2 regions of the Streptomyces hazeniae genome follow, and region 2 is predicted to be linked to the other one. Evidence: riboswitches for the same ligand, from Rfam matches in the RefSeq annotation. Region 2 holds a riboswitch; the other holds the start of a gene.

Region 1 (11,586 bases), on a different contig from region 2:
CCCGATCAGCCTGATGACGCCGAGCGGCGTCGGCGACGCCTGCAGCGCCTCGGCCTCAACGCACCGGACCCCGAGGCCGAATTCGACCGCACGGCGCGGATCGCCGCAAGCCTGACCCAGGCTCCGCTCGCCATGGTCAACTTCATCAACGACAAGCAGCAGATGTTCCGCGGCATGTACGCCCCGCGGTCCGGCGACGACGACGGCCAGGAGCGCCGCGCCGTCTCCTTCGACCTCAGCGACATCCCGGACATCCCCCGCTCCGCCCCCACCGACTACGGCTTCTGCCCGCACGTCGTCGCACAGGGCGCACAGCTCGCCCTCGACGACGTCTTCGACTACCCCCGTTTCAAGGGCAACCCGCTGGTCAACGAGATGGGCGTGCGGGCCTACCTCGGTACGCCGCTGCGCGACCACACCGGCGTCATCCTGGGCACGGTGTGCGTCGCCGACATGCGGCCCCGCGAGTGGGACCGCGGCGTGAAGGAGAGCATGCAGCAGCTCGCCGAGACGCTGCTGTCGGAGTTCCGCCTGCGCGACAGCCTGCTCACGCAGCAGGAGGAGATGTTCGCCGTCTTCGACGGCGCCCCCTGGCCCATCATGCTCACCGAGGGCCCCAAGCACGTGCTGCGCTACGCCAACGGCCGCCAGGGCGACGCGTTCGGCCGCGTCCAGCGCCTCAGCGAGGGCCGTACGGTGCTGCCCGGCCTGGACACGGTCGGCGTCTTCAAGGCGATGGACGACGCGTACCGCACCGGCCAGACGACCACCCTGGCGGAGGCGCGCCTCATCACGCGGGACGCCGACACCCCGCAGACGTACTCCTTCACCTGCACTCCGGTGCGCCTCTCCCCGAACGCGCCGGTCAGCGGCATTCTCACGGTCGCGATGAACATCACCTCGCGCCCGGCGACGGAGGACCCGCAGCAGGTCGCCGCCGAGTTCACCCAGCAGCTCGCGCAGTTCGGCACCGGCGACGGGTGGACGCAGCAGCACGGCGGCCCCAGCGGCATGTACCTGCGGTAAGGCCGTCCTCGGGTGCGGGGCGAAGCCCCGCACCCCGGCCGCGTGCCCGGCGCGGAACCGTTCGGCTGCGCCGGGCGGGTGCGGCGGGGGTCAGTCGGCGTCGCCCTCGAGGTCGCCCTCGGCTTCGAGCAGCACCTCCCGGAGCGCCGCGACCGCGGCGGGGTCCGGCTTCTCCCACATGCCGCGCGACTCGGCCTCCAGCAGCCGCTCCGCGATGCCGTGCAGCGCCCACGGGTTGGCCTGCTGGAGGAACTCCCGGTTCTCCGGGTCCAGTACGTAGGTTTCGGCCAGCTTGTCGTACATCCAGTCGGCGACCACGCCCGTGGTGGCGTCGTAGCCGAAGAGGTAGTCGACCGTGGCGGCCAGTTCGAAGGCGCCCTTGTACCCGTGGCGACGCATCGCCGCGATCCAGCGGGGGTTGACCACGCGGGCGCGGAAGACGCGTGAGGTCTCCTCCACCAGGGTGCGGGTGCGTACGGTCTCGGGACGCGTGGAGTCCCCGATGTACGCCTCCGGCGCGCTGCCGCGCAGCGCACGCACGGTGGCCACCATGCCGCCGTGGTACTGGAAGTAGTCGTCCGAGTCGGCGATGTCGTGCTCGCGGGTGTCGGTGTTCTTCGCCGCCACCGCGATGCGCCGGTAGGCGCTCTCCATCGCCTCCCGGGCCGGCGCCCCGTCCAGCCCGCGGCCGTAGGCGTATCCGCCCCACACCGTGTAGACCTCGGCCAGATCGGCGTCGGTGCGCCAGTCGCGGGAGTCGATCAGCTGGAGCAGGCCGGCGCCGTACGTGCCCGGTCGGGAGCCGAAGATGCGGGTGGTGGCGCGGCGTTCGTCGCCGTGCTCGGCGATCTCGGCGCGGGTGTGCGCCCGGACGTGGTTGTCCTGGTCCGGCTCGTCGAGGGACGCGGCGAGCCGGACGGCGTCGTCCAGCAGGCCGACGGTGTGCGGGAACGCGTCCCGGAAGAAGCCCGAGATGCGCAGCGTCACGTCGATGCGCGGGCGCCCCAGCTCCTCCAGGGGCACCGGTTCCAGGCCGGTGACGCGCCGGGACGCGTCGTCCCACACGGGCCGTACGCCCAGCAGCGCCAGCGCCTCGGCCACGTCGTCCCCGGCGGTGCGCATCGCACTGGTGCCCCACAGCGACAGGCCCACGGAGGCCGGCCACGCGCCGTTGTCGGTGCGGTAGCGCTCCAGCAGCGAGTCGGCGAGCGCCTGCCCCGTCTCCCACGCGAGGCGCGAGGGCACGGCCTTGGGGTCCACGGAGTAGAAGTTGCGGCCGGTCGGCAGCACGTTGACCAGCCCGCGCAGCGGTGAGCCGGACGGCCCGGCCGGCACGAACCCGCCGGCCAGCGCGTGCACCGCGTGGTCGATCTCGTCCGTCGTGGCGGCCAGCCTGGGCACCACCTCGCGGGCGGCGAACCCCAGGATGCGGGCCACCTGTTCGTTCTCCCCCGCGGCCACCCCGGAGACCGCGGACGGTTCCCAGCCGGCGTCCTCCATGGCCTGCACCAGCGCCCGCGCCCGCTCCTCCGCCGCGTCGGCGGCCGTACGGGTCGCCGCGGCCTCGTCCAGGCCCAGTGCTTCGCGCAGGCCGGGGAGGGCGGAGGTGCCGCCCCAGATCTGACGGGCCCGCAGCACCGCCAGCACCAGGTTGACGCGCTCCGGTCCGGTCGGGGCACCGCCCAGGACGTGCAGGCCGTCGCGGATCTGCGCGTCCTTCACCTCGCACAGCCAGCCGTCCACGTGCAGCAGGAAGTCGTCGAAGCCGTCGTCGTCCGGACGGTCCGCCATCCCGAGATCGTGGTCGAGCTTCGCGGCCTGGATCAGCGTCCAGATCTGGGCGCGGATGGCGGGCAGTTTGGCCGGGTCCATCGCGGAGATCTGCGCGTACTCGTCGAGGAGCTGCTCCAGGCGCGCGATGTCGCCGTAGGAGTCGGCGCGGGCCATCGGCGGCACCAGGTGGTCGATCAGCGTGGCGTGCACCCGACGTTTGGCCTGCGTGCCCTCGCCCGGGTCGTTGACCAGGAAGGGGTACACCAGCGGCAGGTCGCCCAGCGCCGCGTCGGGCGCGCAGCCCGCGGACAGGCCGGCGTTCTTGCCGGGCAGCCACTCCAGGTTGCCGTGCTTGCCCAGGTGGATCATCGCGTCCGCGCCGAAACCCCCCTCCCCGTCCGGGGCGGCGATCCAGCGGTACGCGGCCAGGTAGTGGTGCGACGGGGGCAGGTCGGGGTCGTGGTAGATCGCGACCGGGTTCTCCCCGAAGCCGCGCGGCGGCTGGATCAGCACCAGCAGGTTCCCGAACCGCAGCGCGGCGAGCACGATGTCGCCCTCGTCGTTGCGGCTGCGGTCGACGAACATCTCCCCCGGCGGCGGCCCCCAGTGCTCCTCCACGGCCTCCCGCAGCGCCGGGTCCAGCTCGGCGAACCAGCGCCGGTAGTCGGCCGCCGGGATGCGCACCGGGTTGCGGGCCAACTGCTCCTCGGTCAGCCAGTCCTGATCGTGGCCGCCCGCGTCGATCAGGGCGCGGATCAGCTCGTCGCCGTCTCCGGATGCCAGCCCCGGAATCTCGGCGTCGCCGAAGTCGTAGCCCTCGGCGCGCAGCCGGCGCAGCAGCGCCACGGCGCTGGCGGGCGTGTCGAGGCCGACCGCGTTGCCGATCCGGGAGTGCTTCGTCGGGTACGCGGACAGCACCAGGGCGATCCGCTTGTCCGCGGGCGGCACGTGGCGCAGGCGGGCGTGCCGGACGGCGATCCCCGCGACGCGGGCGGCCCGTTCGCGGTCGGGCACGTAGGCGGGCAGGCCGTCCGGGTCGATCTCCTTGAAGGAGAACGGGACGGTGATCAGCCGCCCGTCGAACTCCGGGACGGCGATCTGGCCGGCCGCGTCCAGCGGGGACACGCCCTCGTCGTTCTCCTCCCAGGCGGCACGCGAACCCGTCAGGCACAGCGCCTGGAGGATCGGCACGTCCAGCGAGGTGAGCGCGCCCGCGTCCCAGGACTCGTCGTCGCCGCCCGCCGACGCCTCGGCGGGGCGGGTGCCGCCCGCCGCCAGCACGGTGGTGACGAGCGCGTCGGCCGCGCGCAGTGCGTCGATCAGCTCCGGCTCGGGAGCACGCAGGGACGCCACGTACAGGGGGAGCGCGCGGGCGCCCGCCTCCTCCAGCGCAGCGCACAACACCTCCACGAAGGCCGTGTTGCCGCTCATGTGATGCGCCCGGTAGTAGAGGACGGCGACCGTGGGGGCGCCGTCGGCGGGTGCGGGGGCCGTGCGTTCCAGCGGGCCCCAGGTCGGCGCGGCGGCGGGCGGCTCGAAGCCGTGTCCGGTGAGCAGCACCGTGTCGGACAGGAACCGCGCGAGCTGCTCGAGGTTGCCGGGACCGCCGTGCGCGAGGTAGCGGTGCGCCTCGGCGGCGATCCCGACGGGCACCGTCGACGCCGCCATCAGCTGGGCGTCCGGGGCCTGTTCACCGGTCAGCACCACCACCGGCCGGTCCCCGGCGAGCAGCGCGTCCAGCCCGTCCTCCCAGGCCCGCAGCCCGCCCAGCAGCCGGACGACGACCAGGCCGGTGCCGTCCAGGAGCCCCGGCAGGTCGTCCAGGTCCAGGCGGGAGGGGTTGGCGAAGCGGTAGCGCACGGGACCGCCGGCCGCGCGGGCGCTGAGCAGGTCGGTGTCGGACGTCGACAGCAGCAGGACGGCGGGGGAGCCGGACGGGTCGGAGGAGTCGGAGGAGTCGGGTGCGGATCCGGGGGAGTCGGCGGGCTGCGGGTCTCGTTCCGCGGGCGAAAGCGGCATGCGACGTGAAGCCTTCCTCGGGGTGTCCACGCCCCGGGCGGTGTCGGACGGCGGGAGTTCCTGGCTCGTCCGGTTCCTCTTCACCGGACTCACAGTGGCGGGACCGCGCCGGAGTCGCACCGGGCTTCCTCCCCTGTCGCCGTCAACGGCGATGACGGGCATACGACCCGCCGACCAGCATCGTAAGCGCAACGCGGGTGCTCCGGGCCGTGATCCGGGGCATACGGTCCGGGCGTCGTCCGTCTGTATGCTCGCCGCGATGCCGACGCCCCGTGGCCGCACCTCAGCGAGCCCTGCCCCCGTGACGGCCCCCGTCCGGGGCCGTCACGACGCCTGCCCGGGCGCGCTGCGGCTGCACGCCGCGGACGACGGCGCCCTGGCACGGGTACGGGTGCCCGGCGGTGCGCTCACCGCCGCGCAGGCACACCTGCTCGCCGACACGGCGGACCGTCTCGGCGACGGCGCCCTCCACCTCACCTCGCGTGGCAACGTCCAGCTCCGCGGACTCGCCGCCGGCTGCGGCGCCCAACTCGCCGCCCGGCTGCGGGAGGCGGGGCTGCTGCCCTCCGCCGCGCACGAACGGGTGCGCAACGTGGTGGCCACCCCCCTGTCCGGCCTGGACGCCCGCGGGCACGCCGACGTCAGGCCGTGGGTCCGGGAGTTGGACCGCCTGCTGTGCGCCGACCCGGGTGCCACCGGTCTTTCCGGGCGCTTCCTCTTCGCCTTCGACGACGGCCGCGGCGACGTCGCCGCCCTGGGTGCCGACGTGACGGTGACGGCGGCGACGCCCGCGCCGGGTGCCGACGGCACGGCGGACGCGTCCGGCACGGCCGTGGTCCGGGTCGGCACCTCCGGCGCGGCGGTCACCGTCCCGGCGGCGGACGCCCCCGGCGCCGCGCTGTACGCCGCGCAGACCTTCCTCGCCCTCGGCACCGGCGCCTGGCGCGTCTCCGACGCCCCGGACACGGCCGCCGCCGTCACCGAGGCGCTCCGCACCCGCTTCGGACGGCCGTCCCCCGTACCGGGCGCGGGCCCCGCCACGGGTGACGGGCACGACGCCGGCGCCCCACGCGTACGCGACGCCGCCGGGGCGGGCCGCGCAACCCCGGGCGTGCACGTCGAAGGGGCGGGGCCCGCGCCCGGAGTGGTCGTGGCGCCCGGGGGCGTGCACGCCGCCCTGTGCGTGACCGCGCCGCTGGGAACCCTCACGTCCGCGCAGGCGCGCCTGCTCGCCGACCTGGCGCTCACCCGGGGCACCCGCGTACTCCGCGTCACCCCGTGGCGCGGCGTCGTCGTGCCGGGACTCGCGTCGGCCGCAGCGCCCACCGCGCTCGCGGAGACCGGAGCGGCCGGCCTGGTCACCTCGGCCGCCTCGCCGTGGTTCGGCCTCGGTGCCTGCGCGGGACGCCCGGGCTGCGCGGCGTCGCTGTCCGACGTACGCGCGGACGCCCGCGCCGCGGCCGCCGGCCATGACTCCCGGCCGCCGCTGCCGGTGTACCTGTCGGGCTGCACCCGGCGGTGCGGACGTCCGAAGGGCCCGCACGTGGACGCCGTCGCCACCGGCGACAGCCGCTACGAGGTGTCCGTGCCCGGCACGGACGACGCGGGGGAGTTCGCCGCCGCGCTCACCGCCACCGCGGCGGCACGCACCACCGCCGACGGGTGACCAGATGAGCGGCGACCAGACGACCGGGACCATCGAGAGGGGCGGGGCCACCCACATGCACGGGACCGACGACCACCGTGGCGCAGGCCACGCAGGCGCCTACGCGTACGAGAAGGACGGCGCGGCCATCTACCGGCAGTCCTTCGCCACCATCCGGGCGGAGGCGGACCTCGACGGGCTCCCCCCGGACGTGGCGCAGGTCGCGGTGCGCATGATCCACGCCTGCGGCATGGTCGACCTCGTCCGCGATCTCGCCTTCTCCCCCGGCGCCGTCGCGCGGGCCCGCACGGCCCTCCGTGCCGGTGCGCCCGTCCTCTGCGACGTGCAGATGGTGGCCAGCGGCGTGACCCGCAAACGACTGCCCGCCGGCAACGACGTGGTGTGCACACTGTCCGACCCGTCCGTGCCGGAGCTGGCCGCGCAGTTGGGCACCACCCGCAGCGCCGCCGCGATGGAACTGTGGGGCGACCGGCTGGACGGCGGCGTCGTCGCCGTCGGCAACGCGCCGACGGCCCTGTTCCGGCTGCTGGAGATGATCGACGCGGGAGCCCCGCGCCCCGCCGCCGTCATCGGCGTGCCGGTCGGTTTCGTCGGCGCCGTCGAGTCGAAGGCCGCCCTCGCCGCCCACCCGGCCGGCCTGGAACACCTGGTGGTGCGCGGCAGGCGCGGCGGCAGCGCGCTCGCCGCGGCCGCGCTCAACGCGATCGCGAGCGAGGAAGAGTGAACGCCCCCACCCCCGCCTCCGGTTACCCCGTCCCCGTGGACGCCGCCTCCGGTACGGGACGGCTGTACGGCGTCGGACTCGGCCCCGGCGACCCGTCGTTGATGACGATGCGCGCCGTCGAAGCCCTCGCGGCCGCCGACGTGGTCGCCTACCACAGCGCCCGCCACGGCCGTTCCATCGCGCGTTCCATCGCCGCACGGCACATCCGGGAGGACCACGTCGAGGAGGCGCTGGTCTACCCCGTCACGACGGAGGGGACCGACCATCCCGGCGGATACCGCGGGGCGCTGGACGACTTCTACACCGAGGCCGCCGCACGCCTCGCCGCACACCTGGACGCGGGTCTGACGGTCGCCGTGCTCGCGGAGGGCGACCCGTTCTTCTACGGCTCCTACATGCACATGCACAAGCGACTCGCCCACCGCTACCCGACCGAGGTCATCCCGGGCGTCACCTCGGTCAGCGCGGCGGCCGCCCGCCTGGGGACCCCGCTGGTCGAGGGCGAGGAGGTGCTGACGATCCTGCCCGGCACCCTGCCGGAGGAAGAGCTGACGGCACGGCTCGCCGCCACCGACGCGGCGGCGGTGATGAAGCTCGGCCGCACCTTCCCGCACGTGCGCCGCGCGCTGGAACGCTCCGGCCGGCTGGACGAGGCCCTGTACGTCGAGCGGGCGACCATGCCCGGCGAACGCACCGGGCGGCTGGCCGGCACCGACGCCGGCACGGTGCCCTACTTCTCCCTGGCCGTACTGCCCAGCCGGGTGGACGCGCCGCGGCCCGAACGCGCCGCCGGGGACGGCGAGGTGGTGGTCGTCGGCACCGGCCCGGCCGGGCCCTCATGGCTCACCCCCGAGACCCGCGGCGCCCTTGCAGGGGCCGACGACCTGGTCGGCTACACCACCTACCTGGACCGGGTGCCCGTCCGGCCGGGTCAGCTCCGCCACGGCTCGGACAACAAGGTGGAGGCGGAGCGCGCCGAGTTCGCCCTCGACCTGGCCCGGCGCGGGCGCCGGGTGGCGGTGGTCTCCGGCGGCGACCCGGGCGTCTTCGCCATGGCCACCGCCGTGCTGGAGGCCGCGGCGGAGGAGCCCTACCGCGACGTGCCGGTGCGGGTACTGCCCGGCCTGACCGCCGCCAACGCGGCCGCCGCGCGCGCGGGCGCGCCGCTGGGGCACGACTACGCGGCGCTCTCCCTGTCCGACCGGCTCAAGCCGTGGGAGGTCGTCGCCCGGCGGCTGCACGCCGCAGCCGCCGCCGACCTCGTGCTGGCGCTGTACAACCCCGGCTCCCGCAGCCGCACCTGGCAGGTCGGCAAGGCCCGCGAACTGCTGCTGGAGCACCGTGCGCCGGACACCCCGGTGGTCGTCGCCCGCGACGTGGGCGGGGAGGGCGAACGCGTCCGCGTCGTCCGCCTCGCCGACCTCGACCCGGCCACGGTGGACATGCGCACCCTGCTCATCGTCGGCTCCTCCCAGACCCGCGTCGCCACGCGCGGCCACGGGATCGGTGACGGGATCGGTGACGGGATCGGTGAGGGCAGGGGCGACGGCACCGGTCACCAGGTCGTCTGGACCCCCCGGCGGTACCCGGAAAGCTGAGGGCCCGGTGGCCGGTCGCCGTGCGGTGGCCGGTCGCGGTGCGGTGGCCGGTCGCGGGCCGCGGGCAGCTGCGGAGGGCGGGTACCGCCCCCACCCCCTCACCCGCCCCCGCCCCGGAGGGTGGTGCGCAGCCATGCCGCGGCGGCGTCGGGGGTGGACACCTCGGGAACGTCCTCCGGGGTGGGCGGGCGGCGCACGAGGATCACCGGGACGCCCGCCTCCCGGGCGGCGGCCAGCTTGGGGGCGGTGGCGGAGCCGCCGCTGTCCTTGGTGACCAGCACCTCCACGCGGTGCCTCCGCAGCAGCTCGCGCTCCCCTGCCAGGGTGAAGGGGCCGCGATCCAGGAGCACCTCCGCGCGCGGCGGGCACGCCCCCTCGGGCGGGTCGACGGTACGCACCAGGAACCAGGCGTCGCGGACCCCGGCGAAAGCGGCCAGACCCAGGCGTCCCGTGGTGAGGAAGACGCGCCGGCCCAGCGTGGGCAGCAGCGCGGCGGCGGCCGGGAGGTCGGCAGCCGGGTGCCAGTCGTCTCCGGGACCCGGGGCCCAGCCGGGCCGGCGCACCGCCAGCAGGGGAACATGGGTGGTGGCGGCCGCCCGGGCCGCGTGGAAGCCGATGGTGCCGGCGAAGGGATGGGTGGCATCGATGAGCGCGTCGACCCGTTGCTCGCGCAGCCACCGCGCCATGCCCTCCGCGCCGCCGAAGCCCCCGACGCGCACCTCACCCGGCGGCGGCACCGGCCGCCGTACCCGGCCTGCCAGCGACGAGGTCACCCGCAGCCCGGGCCAGACCGCCCGGTCGGCCAGCAGCTCGGCGAGGCCGCGGGCCTCGGTCGTGCCGCCCAGGATCAGCACGTGCACGCGGGGCTCCTCTCGTGGGTGACGCCGTGAGTGAGGGCGGGCGGGACGCCCAACTGAAGCACACCGGTCTCCGCCCCGGCTGGACGACCGGCGCCTGCGCGACGGCGTCCGCCACGGCCGCGTACACGGCGCTGCTGACCGGCGAGTTCCCGGACCCGGTGACCATCACCCTCCCCAAGGGGCAGACCCCGTCGTTCGCCCTCGCCGTGGAGGAGGCCGGCGACGGATGGGCCACCGCCGGGGTGGTGAAGGACGCCGGCGACGACCCGGACGTCACGCACGGCGCGCTGGTCCGCGCCACCGTACGGCCGCTGCCCGCCGGCTCCGGCGTCGTCTTCCGCGCCGGGCCCGGCGTCGGCACGGTCACCCGGCCGGGCCTGCCGCTGGAGGTGGGCGAACCGGCGGTGAACCCCGTGCCGCGGCAGATGATGCGGGACCACGTGGCGCGGGTCGCGGCCGCGCACGGCGGCGGCGGGGACGTGGAGCTCACCTTGTCCGTCGACCACGGCGAGGAGATCGCCCGCTCGACGTGGAACCCGCGCCTGGGCATCCTCGGCGGCCTGTCGATCCTCGGGACTACCGGGATCGTGGTGCCGTACTCGTGCTCCGCCTGGATCGACTCGATCCGGCGCGGGGTGGACGTCGCCCGCGCGGCCGGGCGTACCCACCTCGCCGGGTGCACCGGCTCCACGTCGGAGCGGACCGTGGTCGCGGAGTACGGGCTGCCGGAGGACGCGCTGCTGGACATGGGCGACTTCGCCGGGGCGGTCCTGAAGTACGTGCGACGGCACCCGGTGGAGCGGCTGACGGTCTGCGGCGGCTTCGCCAAGCTGTCGAAGCTGGCGGCGGGTCACCTGGACCTGCACTCGGCGCGTTCCCAGGTCGACAAGGGGTTCCTGGCGGCGCTGGCCCGCGAGGGCGGTGCCGGGGAGGCCCTGGCCGCCGAGGTGGCCTCGGCGAACACGGGCCTGGCGGCCCTGCAGCTGTGCGCGGCGGCGGGCGTTCCGCTGGGCGACCTGGTCGCGGTCGCGGCGCGTGACCAGGCGCTGCACGTGCTGCGCGGCGCGCCGGTGGCGGTGGACGTGGTGTGCGTCGACCGGGCCGGCACGGTGGTGGGCCGCAGTACGGTCCGCTGAGCCGCTGGGCGGTCCGCCGCGCGGCTGGGCGGTCCGCCGCGCGGCTGGGCGGTCCGCCGCGTCCGGTGCGATCCGGGCCCCGCACCCAGCGGCGTGGCCGCCCGGGAAGCCCGGACGGCCACGCATGCAGAGGACGACCGCTCAACCGCAGTCGGCCCGTGTCAGTCGCCGAAGTCGATGCAGACCGGCCCGGCGAAGGAGGTGTTGATGCCCTCCTCCTGCTCCAGCCACTGGTTGCAGGCCACGGTGACCTCGACCTCTTCCGGGCCGCCGTTCGCGCAGGCGGCGGCGGTGCCGGCACCGGCGAACAGGGCGGTGGCGGCGAGGGCCGCAGCAGCGGCAACGGTACGAACGGACATCAGAACCTCCTTGTACGGGCGAAGCGGAATGTCTTCGCACGAACATTCACGCAGCCCGCAGAAGCCGGTGCCCGTTTTGCGCCTCCGGACGGGTCATCAGCCGGCGTCCATCCGTGGTGGCGGCCCGTCAGCACCGGCCTCCGGCCCTCCCGCACGGCCCCCCGGCCGTCCCGCGCCGCCCTCCGGCGCGCACGCGTGCCGCACGCGAGCGGGTGAATACAGGTGGCTGTCAGGGAAGTTCTCCGCGGCCAGGGTACGGCCGACGAGGATGACGGCGGTGCGGCGCACCCCGGCCGCCCGCACCTGGTCCGCGATGTCGGCGAGGGTGCCGCGCAGGATCACCTCGTCCGGGCGGCTGGCCAGGGCGACCACGGCGGCAGGGCAGTCCGCGCCGTAGTGCGGCAGCAGCTCCTCCACCACGCGGT
Region 2 (11,586 bases):
GTCTCCGCCGCGGCGCCGAAGCCCGCCACGCCCGGCAGCGCCAGCACGGCGTCCAAGCCGCCGAGTTCCGCCGCCGCCCACGACGGCAGGGCGCCGCAGCCGGAGAGGTCGTAGGCGTCGAAGGCGCGGGACGGCGGCGGCCCGCCGCCGTCAGGCGTGAGGGCACCCGTGACCCCGGCGAGCCGGTGCGGGTTCCGGCCCGCGACGGCGAGCCGCGCGCCGCGCCCGTGCAGCGCGGTACACACGGCAGTGCCCAGCACACCGGTCGCACCGGCCACCAGAACGTGTGCCCCGTCCAGTCGCACGGCCGTCCTCCCTCCCGCTCACAGGGCCAGGACCAGCCTGGCGATGAAGAACCCCGCCACGAGCAGGCAGAAGACCGCGATCACGACGAGCGGAGCCGCCGCCCAGCCGCGTGTCGGGTTGTAGGTCTCGCGCGGCCCGGTGTCGAGCGTGCCGCCCTCGGCGGGCGGCGTGTCGCCCTGCCGCATCTCACCCCCGGGCGACAGGCCGGGCGTGTTCTCCGGGTCCGGGTCGGCGCTCTCCGACCCGTCGCTGTGGCTCACCGCTTCGCCTGCCCTGCCACCGCACACCTCTCCCGGCTCGTCCACGCACCCGGCGGAACGCCGCGCTCCGCCGCCTCGTCCCAGTCGACCACCCCTCACGTGCGTCCGCACGGCGGTCCGGTGCGGGCCGGCGGCGGCCCGGTCCGCCGGTCGGGTGCAACGCGCCGCCCCGACGGGCAGGTCACGCCCGGACCGGCGGGCCGTCCGTCCAGCCTGGGGCGCATGGTCCCGCCGCACCGCGCCCGCCCCGCCGCCGTGGCACGCCCGTCGGCGCTCCCCCGTGGACCCGGCCGTTCACCCGGCCGTTCACCCGGCCGTTCACCCGGCCGTTCACCCGGTCGGGTGGGGGCCGCGGTGCCCTGACCCGTCCTCGGGGAACAGGCGTCCAGGCCGTGGACGGAGCGCGACGACGACGAGAAGGGCGAGGTGCCGTGGCTGCCGGACGCAGGGCGAGAACCAGGGCGGCGCAGCGGGCGGATCGCCTCGAGGGGGCCGTGACCGCGCTCGACAGCAGGCTGCCGGTCACCGAGGGCGGCGGACTGCTGCGGAAGGCCTTCCCCGAGCACTGGTCGTTCCTGCTGGGCGAACTCGCCCTCTACAGCTTCGGCGTCCTCCTGCTCACCGGCGTGTACCTGACGCTGTTCTTCGAGCCCAGCCTGGAGGAGGTGGTCTACGACGGGTCCTACGCACCGCTGCAAGGCGTGCGGATGACGGTCGCCTACTCCTCCACCCTCGACATCAGCTTCGACGTGCGCGGCGGACTGCTGATCCGCCAGACCCACCACTGGGCGGCGCTCGTCTTCGTCGCCGCGATCGGCGCCCACATGCTGCGCGTCTTCTTCACCGGCGCCTTCCGGCGGCCGCGCGAGGTGAACTGGATCATCGGGCTCACGCTGTTCGTTCTGGCGATCTTCGAGGGGTTCGCCGGCTACTCCCTGCCCGACGACCTGCTCTCCGGAACCGGACTGCGGGTCGCCCAGGGGATCGCGCTGTCCCTTCCCGTCGTCGGCACCTACGTCGCGCTGTTCCTGTTCGGCGGCCAGTATCCCGGCGAGGAGATCACCCAGCGCCTCTACAGCGTCCACATCCTGCTGGTGCCCGGCCTGCTGCTGGCGCTGATCACCGTCCACCTGATCCTGGTCTTCTACCTCAAGCACACGCAGTGGGCGACCCGCGGCCACACGAACCGCAACGCCGTGGGCATCCCGATGTTCCCCCAGTTCGCGGTGCGTTCGGCCTCGCTGTTCCTGCTGGTCTCCGGCGTGCTGGTGGCGATGGGGGCGCTCGCCCAGGTCAACCCGATCTGGGTGTACGGCCCCAACGTGCCCTCCCAGGTGAGCAACGGCTCCCAGCCCGACTGGTACATCGGCTTCCTCATCGGCGGTCTGCGCCTGATGCCGCCCTGGGAGACCAACCTGGCCGGGCACACCGTGTCCTGGAACGTCTTCATTCCCGGCCTCGTCCTGCCCGGACTGCTGTTCACCCTGCTGTACGCCTGGCCGTTCCTCGAACGCTGGCTGACCGGCGACCGCGGCGAGCACCACCTGTGCGACCGGCCGCGCCACCAGCCCACCCGCACCGGGCTCGGCGTCGCCGGTTTCACCTTCTACGCCGTCCTCCTCGTCGCCGGCGGGGACGACATCCTCGCCTACGTCTTCGGCACCTCCGTGAACACGATGCGCCAGGTCGAACGCGTCGCCCTGATCGTGGCGCCGGTGCTCGCCTTCCTGGTCACCAAACGGCTCTGCACCGCACTGCAGGACCGGGAACGCGACCTGCTGACCGACGGGATCGAGGGCGGCGGCGTCAGCCAGACCGTCGAGGGCGGCTTCACGTCCCGCCACCTGCCCGTGCCGGCCGACCGCATGTACCGCATCCTCGTCCGGTCCGGCACGGCCCCGCTGACCCCCGGAACCCTGCACACCGCCCCCGGCCGTCCGCCGCGCCGGGTCCGGGCCCGCGCGGCGCTGAGCCGCTGGTTCCACGGCGGACAGGCCGAGCCCCCCGTCACCGAGGGCCGCCGCAAGGAGATCGAACGCGCGGCCGCCGGGCCGTCCGACCGCCCCACGGACCAGGACACCTGACCCCGTCGCCGCACCGGGCGGCGTGCCGAGTCCCGGCACGCCGCCCGGCCCCGGAGCCGTGCGGACCGGTCAGGACGAGGACAGCTCCCCGCGGACCGTGCGAGCGGCGGACACGAGGCTCTCCAGGGAGGCCCGGGTCTCCGGCCAGCCGCGGGTCTTCAGGCCGCAGTCCGGGTTGACCCACAGCCGTTCGGCCGGGATCGCCTCGAGGCCCTTGCGCAGCAGCGAGGCGGCCTCCTCGGCGGAGGGGACGCGGGGCGAGTGGATGTCGTAGACCCCCGGTCCCGCCTCGCGCGGGTAGCCGTGCGAGGCCAGTTCACGGGCGACCTGCATGTGGGAGCGGGCGGCCTCCAGGCTGATGACGTCGGCGTCGAGGTCGTCGATGGCCTGGACGATGTCGCCGAACTCCGCGTAGCACATGTGCGTGTGGATCTGGGTGTCCGGCCGCACGCCGCTCGTGGTGAGCCGGAACGCCTCCGTGGCCCACGCCAGGTACGCCTCCCGGTCGCCGGTGCGCAGCGGCAGGGTCTCCCGCAGCGCGGGCTCGTCGACCTGGATGACGGCGCTGCCGGAGGCCTCCAGGTCGCGCACCTCGTCGCGCAGTGCGAGGGCCACCTGCCGGGCGGTGTCGGCGCGCGGCTGGTCGTCGCGGACGAACGACCAGGCGAGCATGGTGACGGGGCCGGTGAGCATGCCCTTGACGGGACGGCCGGTGAGCGACTGGGCGTACTCCGTCCAGCGCACCGTCATCGGCGCGGGGCGGGAGATGTCCCCGGCGAGGATCGGCGGCCGGACGTAGCGGGTGCCGTAGGACTGCACCCAGCCGTGCTGCGTGGCGAGGTAGCCCGTCAGCTGTTCGGCGAAGTACTGCACCATGTCGTTGCGTTCGGCCTCGCCGTGCACCAGGACGTCCAGGCCCGCCTTCTCCTGGAAGGTGACGACCTCCTGAATCTCGGCCCGGACGCGGTCCTCGTAGCCGGCGGTGTCGAGGCGACCGGCGCGCAGGTCGGCGCGGGCGGCGCGCAGCGCGCCGGTCTGCGGGAAGGACCCGATGGTGGTGACGGGCAGCAGCGGCAGGCCGAGCCGGGTGCGCTGGGCCGCCGCGCGGTCGGGATACGCGTGCGAGCGGCGGGAGTCGGCCTCGGTGACGGCCGCGGTGCGGACCCGGACGGCCGGATCGCGGGTGAGCGCCGAGCCGGCGCGGGAGGCCAGGTCGGCGCGGTTCGCCGCGAGTTCCGTGGCGATCGTGTCGGTGCCGTCGGCCAGGCCCCTGGCGAGCGTGACGACCTCCGCGGTCTTCTGCCGCGCGAAGGCCAGCCAGCGCAGGATCTGCGGGTCGATGTCCCGTTCCGGAGCCGTGTCCAGCGGCACGTGCAGCAGGGAGCAGGAGGGGGCGACGTCGACCCGGTCCGCGAAGCCGAGCAGGGTCCCGAGGGTGGTCAGCGACTTCCCCAGGTCGTTCACCCAGATGTTGCGGCCGTCCACGACACCGGCGACCAGCCGCTTGCCGGGGAGCCCGCCCACTTCGGCGAGCGCGTCGAGGTTGCCGGCGCCGGCGCCGGTGAAGTCCAGCGCCAGGCCCTCCACGGGCGCCTTCGCGAGCACCGGCAGGGCCTCGCCGAGACGGTCGAAGTAGCTCGCGACGAGCAGCTGGGGACGGTCCGCGAGGCCGCCGAGCTCACGGTAGGCGCGTGCGGCCGCGTTCAGCTCGGCCGGGGTGCGGTCCTGGACGAGCGCGGGCTCGTCGAGCTGCACCCACGCGGCACCGGCCGCCCGCAGGTCGGCCAGGACCTCCGCGTACACGGGCAGCAGCCGGTCGAGGAGGGTCAGCGGGTCGAAGTCCGCGGCGACGCCGGGGGCCGGCTTGGCCAGCAGCAGGTAGGTCACGGGGCCGACGAGGACCGGACGTGCGCTCAGGCCCAGGGCCAGCGCTTCCTTCAGCTCGGCGACCTGCTTGCCGGAGCCCGCGGCGAAGGCGGTGTCCGGGCCCAGCTCGGGGACCAGGTAGTGGTAGTTGGTGTCGAACCACTTGGTCATCTCCAGCGGCGCGACGTCCTGCGTGCCGCGCGCCATGGCGAAGTAGCCGTCGAGGGCGCCGGCGGCGACGGCCTCACGGTGCCGCTCGGGGACGGCGCCGACCATGACGCTGGTGTCCAGCACGTGGTCGTAGAGGGAGAAGTCTCCCGTCGGCACCTCCTGGATGCCGGCTGCGGCCAGCTGCCGCCAGTTGGCGGCGCGCAGTTCGGCGGCCGTGCCACGGAGGGCGTCCGCGGTGACGCGGCCCTTCCAGTAGCCTTCGACGGCCTTCTTGAGTTCACGGTTCGGACCCTGGCGCGGGTAGCCGTACACGGTGGCCCGTGCTGCCGCGGCTGCGGACTTCGATGTCACGGAGTTCTCCTTCGCGAGACGTCCCTGTAAGTCCCGGAGGGGACGAGGGTGCGAAGGTGACGGACCGGACGGAGACGACCCCGCGCGGCACGGCGCGGTCGTCCGCCTGGTGTGTACGCCGACCCGCCCTCGAGGTCACCGGGATGTCCGTGCGCGGTTCGGCCGCGCACGGGCAGTGGCAGGTCTTCGGACTCGCGGGCACGTCCCGTCAGGACACCTACAGGCCGTCGCTTCCCGGGCCCGTTGCCGGGCCCAGTGCGTGTGACGGCGGTCGTTCCCGCTCACCGCTGCGGGGCAGTCCCGGATTCCCACCGGGTTCCCTCTTGCGACGCGTCCCGCCTGGCGGACGGGGGCGAACCAGCTGCTTCTGCCGAGCCTACGCGCCCACCGCGCCGGCCGCCGATCACGTCCACGATGTGGAGGGTGACGTGGGACACGCGCCGACGGGCAGGACCCGTGCCGGCCGAGCGCACGACGGCGCGCCCCGCCGCCGTCCGCGTCGGGCCCGGGACCCCTCGTGACCCCTCGGCTACGCCACGACCTGCGGATTCCCAAAGGGTGGGAAGACGGTTGTCGGTCCGTGACACCTGTTGCAGGGTCTGGCGCATGTTCGACCCGGAAGACCTCGACGCCGACCTCTCCGTGACCGGCCACGTGGTGACCTCCCAGCGGGAGTTCCCCCGCGGCGAGGTCCGGGTGCGCGACGGACGCGTCCTGGCCGTGCGCGGGACGCCGAGCGACGCGCCCGCCGCCGAGCGCGTCGACGCGGGCGGGGCGTACGTCCTGCCGGGCGTCGTCGACCCGCACGTGCACTGCCTCAGCCACGCGGGGGAGGGCATCGAGGCCGCGACCCGCTCCGCGGCCGCGGGCGGCGTCACGACGCTGCTGGAGATGCCGTTCGACGAGGCCGGGCCGGTCTGGTCGGTGGACGCCTTCCGCGACAAGCGGGCGGCGGTGCTGCGCGAGGCGCACGTCGACGTCGGGATGTACGCGACCGTCGAGCCCGGCGGGCAGGGCATCGCCGAGATCCCGAAGCTCGCGGCCGAGGGCGCGGCCTGCTTCAAGCTGTCCACCTTCCAGACCGATCCCCGGCGCTTCCCCCGGACTCCGGACGGGGAGATGCTCGACGCGTTCGCCGAGATCGCCCGGACCGGGCTCCGGGTCTGCGTCCACGCCGAGAACGACGAGATCGTGCAGCGGAACCTGGCGCGGCTGCGGGCGTCCGGCGCCTCGGGGCCGCTGCAGCACGGCCTCTCCCGGCCGCCGGTCGCCGAGACGGCCGCCGTGGCGGCCGTGCTCGAGTTCGCCCGTGCCTCCGGCGTGCACCTGCACTTCTGCCACGTCAGCACACCGCACGCCGTCGACCTGGTGCAGTGGCACCGACGCACGGGCACCTCGGTCACCACCGAGGTCTGCCCGCACTATCTGACCCTGACCGAGCAGGACATGGTCCGCGGCGGCGCCCGGCTGAAGTACAACCCGCCGCTGCGCACCCCGGCGGAGACCGACGGGCTCTGGCACCGGCTCCGCAGCGGCGCGCTCGACATGGTGGCCTCGGACCACGCCCCGTGGCCGCTCGCCCTCAAGCAGCGCGACCACGTCCTCGACAACGCCTCCGGCGGGCCGGGCGTGGAGACGCTGTTGCCGCTGGTGGCCGGCGCGGCCCTGCACGAGCGCCGGATGACGCCCCGTGAGCTGGTGCGCTGCCTCTCCACCCGGGCGGCACACGCTTTCGGCCTCGGGGACCGCAAGGGCGACCTGCGGCCCGGGCTGGACGGCGACCTGGTGATCCTCGACCCGGACGCGGAGTGGACGGTGGACGGCTCCCGGCTGCGGTCGCACGCGGGCTGGAGTCCCTTCGACGGCATGCGGATCCGCGGCAGGGTGCGGTGCACCGTCTCCCGCGGCGAGGTGATCTGGGACGGCGACTCCGTGCGCTCCGCGGCGGGACGTGGACGCTTCCTCGCCCCGGCGCCCTTCCCCGCGCCACCGGAAGAGGACGGCTGATGCCCGGCGCACCGCGTTCCTCCTCGTTCGCGAGAGGGCTGAACGTCCTCGCCGCCGTCGTCGACGGCGGGCCGCAACGCGCCGACGAGGTGGCCGCGCGCACCGGGCTCTCCACCAGCTCCGTCTACCGGTTCGTCCGCAGGCTCGTCGACGACGGATTCCTGGAGGCCGACGGCCACGGAACGTACCGCGTCGGCCCGCGGCTGTCCCGTCTCCAGGACGGCCCGGGCACCGGCCAGACCCTCCGCTCCCTGGCCCTCCCATTCCTGCGCGACCTGGTGTCCGAGACCTCCGAGACCGTGCTGCTCACGGTGCCCGCCGGCCTCTCGGCGCTGGTCGTGGAGAGCCTCGACTCCCCGCACTCCATGCGCCTGTCCTTCGCGCCCGGGACACTGCGGCCACTCCACGCCGGAGCCTCCGCGAAGGCCCTGCTCGCCTTCGCGCCGCAGGACGTGATCGACCGCGTGCTCGGCGGGCGCCTGGAACGGTTCACCCCCGGTACGCCGGCCAAGGCCACGCTGCGCACGCAGCTGGCCCGGATCCGCGAGCAGGGCTACGTCGTCAGCCGCGGCGAGGTCGACCCGCATGCCGTGGCCATCGGCGTACCCGTCCTGCCGCGGGGACGGCTGGCCTGCGCCCTGAGCATCGCCGGGCCGGAGCACCGCTTCGACGGGAACCGCGCGCACACCGAGGTCCGGGCCCTCACCGCCGCCGCCCGCGCCCTCGCGTCCCGGATCGAGGACTCGGCCCGGACGCTCCCCGCCCCTCCGTACAGCACCACCTGAAAGGCCCCTTCATGTCCCACGGACCGGTCCCCGCAGTCCCCGCCTGCTCGGTGGAGCGGCTGCGCGCCGACTTCGAACGCCTCGCGGAGTTCCACGACCCCGAACGGCCGGGGTGGACGCGCGGCGCGTTCTCCCCGTTCTACGCGGCCTCCCGCGACTGGATGGCCTCCCGCATGAAGGCGGCGGGCCTGACGGTACGCCGGGACGCGGTCGACAACCTCATCGGCACCCTCCCCGGCGCGCGGACCGACGCCCCCGCACTCGTCACCGGCTCGCACACCGACACCGTCGAGGGCGGCGGACGTTTCGACGGCATCATCGGTGTGCTCGGGGCCCTCGAAGCCGTACGGACCCTCGCCGACGCGGGCATCGCGCTGGAACACGAGCTGCGGGTCGTCGACTTCTTCAACGAGGAGCCCAACCAGTTCGGTCTCAGCTGCGTGGGAAGCCGTGCCCTGGTCGGCGAGGTGACACGCGAGCACCTGGACCTGGACGACGGTGCGGGGGAGACGCTGCGCGACGCCCTCGCCCGGGTGGGCGGTTCGCCCGACGACCTGCCGGAAGCCCGGTGGTCCGGTGACGACGTCGCCGCCTTCCTCGAACTGCACATCGAGCAGGGACCGGTGCTGGAACACGAAGGGCTGCCGGTGGCCGTGGTGAGCGCCATCGCGGGCATCGACCGCTACCGGGTCGAGTTCACCGGGCGGCCCGACCACGCGGGCGCCACCCCGATGAACTACCGCTACGACGCCTCCTGCGCGGCGGCGGAGACCGTTCTGGCCGCGGAGCGGCTCGCTGCCGAGGAGGGCGACGGCGTCGCCACCACCGGGCGGATCGAGATCGAGCCCGGCGCGCCGAACGTCGTCCCGGGGCGCGCCCGCCTGTGGGTCGAGTTCCGGTCCGGGGAACGGGAGTGGCTGGACGACTGCGGCCGGGGGCTTGACGCGGCGGCACGGGCCGCCGCGGAGCGACGCGGCGTGCAGGCGGACCTCCACAGCCTCTCCACCTCCGACCCGGTCGCCGCCGACACCCGGATACGGGAACTCCTCGAGCGGGGAAACACGCGCCTGGGCCTGCCGCCTCGCACGATGTTCTCCGGCGCCGGGCACGACGCCGCACACATGGCGCGGCTGGCGCCCATGGGCATGCTGTTCGTCCCCTCCCACGGCGGCCGCAGCCACTGCCCCGAGGAGTGGACCGACCTCGAACAGGTGGCGACGGGAGCCCGTGCCCTGGCCCAGGGCCTCGTCGAAGTCGACCGCGCACGACGCCGCGACGCGGCACCCGGAGAGGACGGCACCGTCCTCTGACCCCCGCTCAGCGGACCCGGTGTCTCCCGGAAACACCGTCCCCCGAGGGTCCGCTCATCCGAAAGTGAAGGTTCCCATGCCGCTCACCTTGAGAAGTCGCGCCAACGATGTCTCCAGCAGAATGCTGGGCGGCATCGAACGGGTCGGCAACAAACTCCCCCACCCGTTCATCCTGTTCGTCCATCTCGCCCTCCTCGTCATCGTCGCCTCCGGTGTGACGAGCCTGTTCGACGTCACCGTGGAGAACCCGGAGAGCGGCGAGACCGAGCCCGTCCGCAGCCTCCTCACGGGTGACGGCCTCGTCTACATGCTGACGTCGGCGCTCGACAACTTCGTGCAGTTCCCGCCGCTGGGCCTGGTGGTGGTCATGATGCTCGGTATCGGCCTCGCCCAGCAGGTCGGACTGATCGAGTCGGCCGTCAAACGGGTGATCCTGGCAGCGCCGCCCCGCCTGGTGACGGCCGCCGTCGTCCTCACCGGCATCTGCGGAAACCTCGCGTCCGACGCGGCCTTCATCGTCATCCCGCCGCTGGCGGCGCTCGTCTTCCGCGCGGTGGGCCGGCATCCGCTGGCGGGGCTCGCCGCCGGTTTCACCGCGGCCGGCGCCGGATTCTCGGCGAACTTCTTCGTCGCCGGCACCGACGTTCTGCTGTCCGGGATCTCCACCGAGGCCGCCGGCATCGTGGACTCCGGGGCCGAGGTGTCCCCGGTCGCGAACTGGTACTTCATGGTCGCCTCGGTCGTGGTCCTCACCCTCATCGGCGTGTTCGTCACCGAGAAGATCGTGGAACCCCGTCTGGGCACCTACCGGGCCGAGGACGAGGAGGACGACGACGCCGCAGCCCTGGAACGGTCCCAGGTGACTCCCGAGCAGCGCCGCGGCCTGCGCAACGCCCTGCTGGCGAGCGGTGCCTACCTGCTCCTCGTCGTCGCCTGCGTGGTTCCGTCCTCGTCGCCGCTGCGGGGCGAGGGCGGCTCGCTGGTCGAGTCGCCGCTCCTGGACGGCATCGTCCCGCTGCTCTTCCTGCTGTTCGTGGTGGGGGCGGTGGCCTACGGTGTCACCGTCAACGCGCTGCGCAGCAGCGGCGACGTGCCCCGGTACATGGCGGAGGCCGCGAAGAACCTCGGCGGCTTCCTCGTCCTGATCTTCGCGGCGGCGCAGGCCATCGCCTACTTCGAGTGGAGCCGGCTCGGCCTGTGGGTCGCCGTCAACGGCGCCGAGCTGATGGAGAGTCTGGACGTCTCGGGTGTGGGCGGGCTCGTCGGCTTCAGCCTGATCACCCTCGTGCTGAGCCTTCTCATCGCGAGCGGTTCGGGGCTGTGGGCCATCGAAGCGCCCATCTTCGTACCGATGTTCATGCTGCAGGACGTCAACCCCGCCTATGTGCAGCTCGCCTACCGCATCGCCGACTCGTCGACGAACTGCATCGTCCCGCTGAGCCCGTACGTCGCGATCATGCTCGGCTTCATCCAGCAGTACGACAGGCGGGCGGGTCTGGGAACCCTCTTCGCGCTGGTCCTGCCGTACACCGTGGCGTTCTACCTCGGCTGGATGCTGCTGTTCGTGGCCTGGCTGCTCCTCGGCATACCCATCGGTCCCGGCGAGGCGCTCCACCAGTCCTGACCCACCGGCTCCCGGGGCTCCGGTGCGGCCGGTCCGCGCCGGAGCCCCGGCCGGGGTCAGCCGTGCGGGTCGTCGGCGGCGCCCTGCGCCGGGCCGCCCAGCGCCCGCAGGATGCGCTCGGCCGCCAGCGTCGGCGTCAGCGCGCCGTCCCTGACCTGCTGTTCCAGGGCGGGGGAGAGGCGCCGGACCTCGGGGTCGCCATGGAGGCGGCCGAGGAGTTCGTCGCGGACCATCGCCCAGGTCCAGTCGACCTGCTGGTCGCGGCGCTTCCCCGCCAGGCGGCCGGACGCCTCCAGCCGGGACCGGTGCTCCTCCAGGCGTTCCCAGACGGTGTCCAGGCCGGTCGACTCCCGGGCGCTGCAACTGAGCACGGGCGGCGTCCAGAACGCGTCCTTGCCGTGCATCAGCCGCAGCGCGCCCGCCAGTTCGCGCCCGGCGGCGCGGGCGTCGCGTTCGTGCGGGCCGTCCGCCTTGTTGACGGCGATGACGTCGGCGAGTTCCAGGACGCCCTTCTTGATGCCCTGCAGCTGGTCGCCGGTACGGGCCAGGGTGAGCAGCAGGAACGAGTCGACCATGTTCGCGACCGCGGTCTCCGACTGGCCGACCCCGACCGTCTCGACCAGCACCACGTCGTAGCCGGCCGCCTCCATCACCACGATCGACTCGCGGCTCGCCTTGGCCACCCCGCCGAGCGTGCCGGCGGTGGGGGAGGGGCGGACGAAGGCCGCAGGGTCGACGGCGAGCCGTTCCATGCGGGTCTTGTCGCCGAGGATGGAGCCCCCCGTGCGGCTGGACGAGGGGTCGACCGCCAGGACGGCCACC

Evidence for each region. Region 2 has a riboswitch for cobalamin ahead of metE (5-methyltetrahydropteroyltriglutamate--homocysteine S-methyltransferase). Riboswitches for the same ligand answer to the same signal wherever they lie in the genome.
Region 1: it holds a riboswitch for cobalamin, as region 2 does, so the genes downstream of both, cobN (cobaltochelatase subunit CobN) here and metE (5-methyltetrahydropteroyltriglutamate--homocysteine S-methyltransferase) in region 2, are expected to answer to the same signal.

What each region holds. Positions count from the first base shown of each region.
Region 1 is NZ_JAVREQ010000013.1:42,075-53,660, reverse strand. It holds gene RM572_RS15650 (GAF domain-containing protein) at 1-1,026, shown strand, start outside; gene cobN (cobaltochelatase subunit CobN) at 1,117-4,818, opposite strand; cobalamin riboswitch at 4,854-5,005, opposite strand; gene cobG (precorrin-3B synthase) at 5,078-6,484, shown strand; gene RM572_RS15635 (precorrin-8X methylmutase) at 6,540-7,208, shown strand; gene RM572_RS15630 (precorrin-2 C(20)-methyltransferase) at 7,205-8,806, shown strand; gene RM572_RS15625 (cobalt-precorrin-6A reductase) at 8,905-9,666, opposite strand; gene RM572_RS15620 (cobalt-precorrin-5B (C(1))-methyltransferase) at 9,693-10,802, shown strand; gene RM572_RS15615 (hypothetical protein) at 10,964-11,161, opposite strand; gene cobM (precorrin-4 C(11)-methyltransferase) at 11,258-11,586, opposite strand, start outside.
Region 2 is NZ_JAVREQ010000003.1:16,733-28,318, reverse strand. It holds gene RM572_RS05335 (SDR family NAD(P)-dependent oxidoreductase) at 1-305, opposite strand, end outside; gene RM572_RS05330 (DUF6480 family protein) at 324-566, opposite strand; gene qcrB (cytochrome bc1 complex cytochrome b subunit) at 1,061-2,650, shown strand; gene metE (5-methyltetrahydropteroyltriglutamate--homocysteine S-methyltransferase) at 2,720-5,038, opposite strand; cobalamin riboswitch at 5,219-5,360, opposite strand; gene RM572_RS05315 (dihydroorotase) at 5,645-7,045, shown strand; gene RM572_RS05310 (IclR family transcriptional regulator) at 7,045-7,830, shown strand; gene RM572_RS05305 (M20 family metallo-hydrolase) at 7,842-9,140, shown strand; gene RM572_RS05300 (AbgT family transporter) at 9,217-10,764, shown strand; gene meaB (methylmalonyl Co-A mutase-associated GTPase MeaB) at 10,821-11,586, opposite strand, start outside.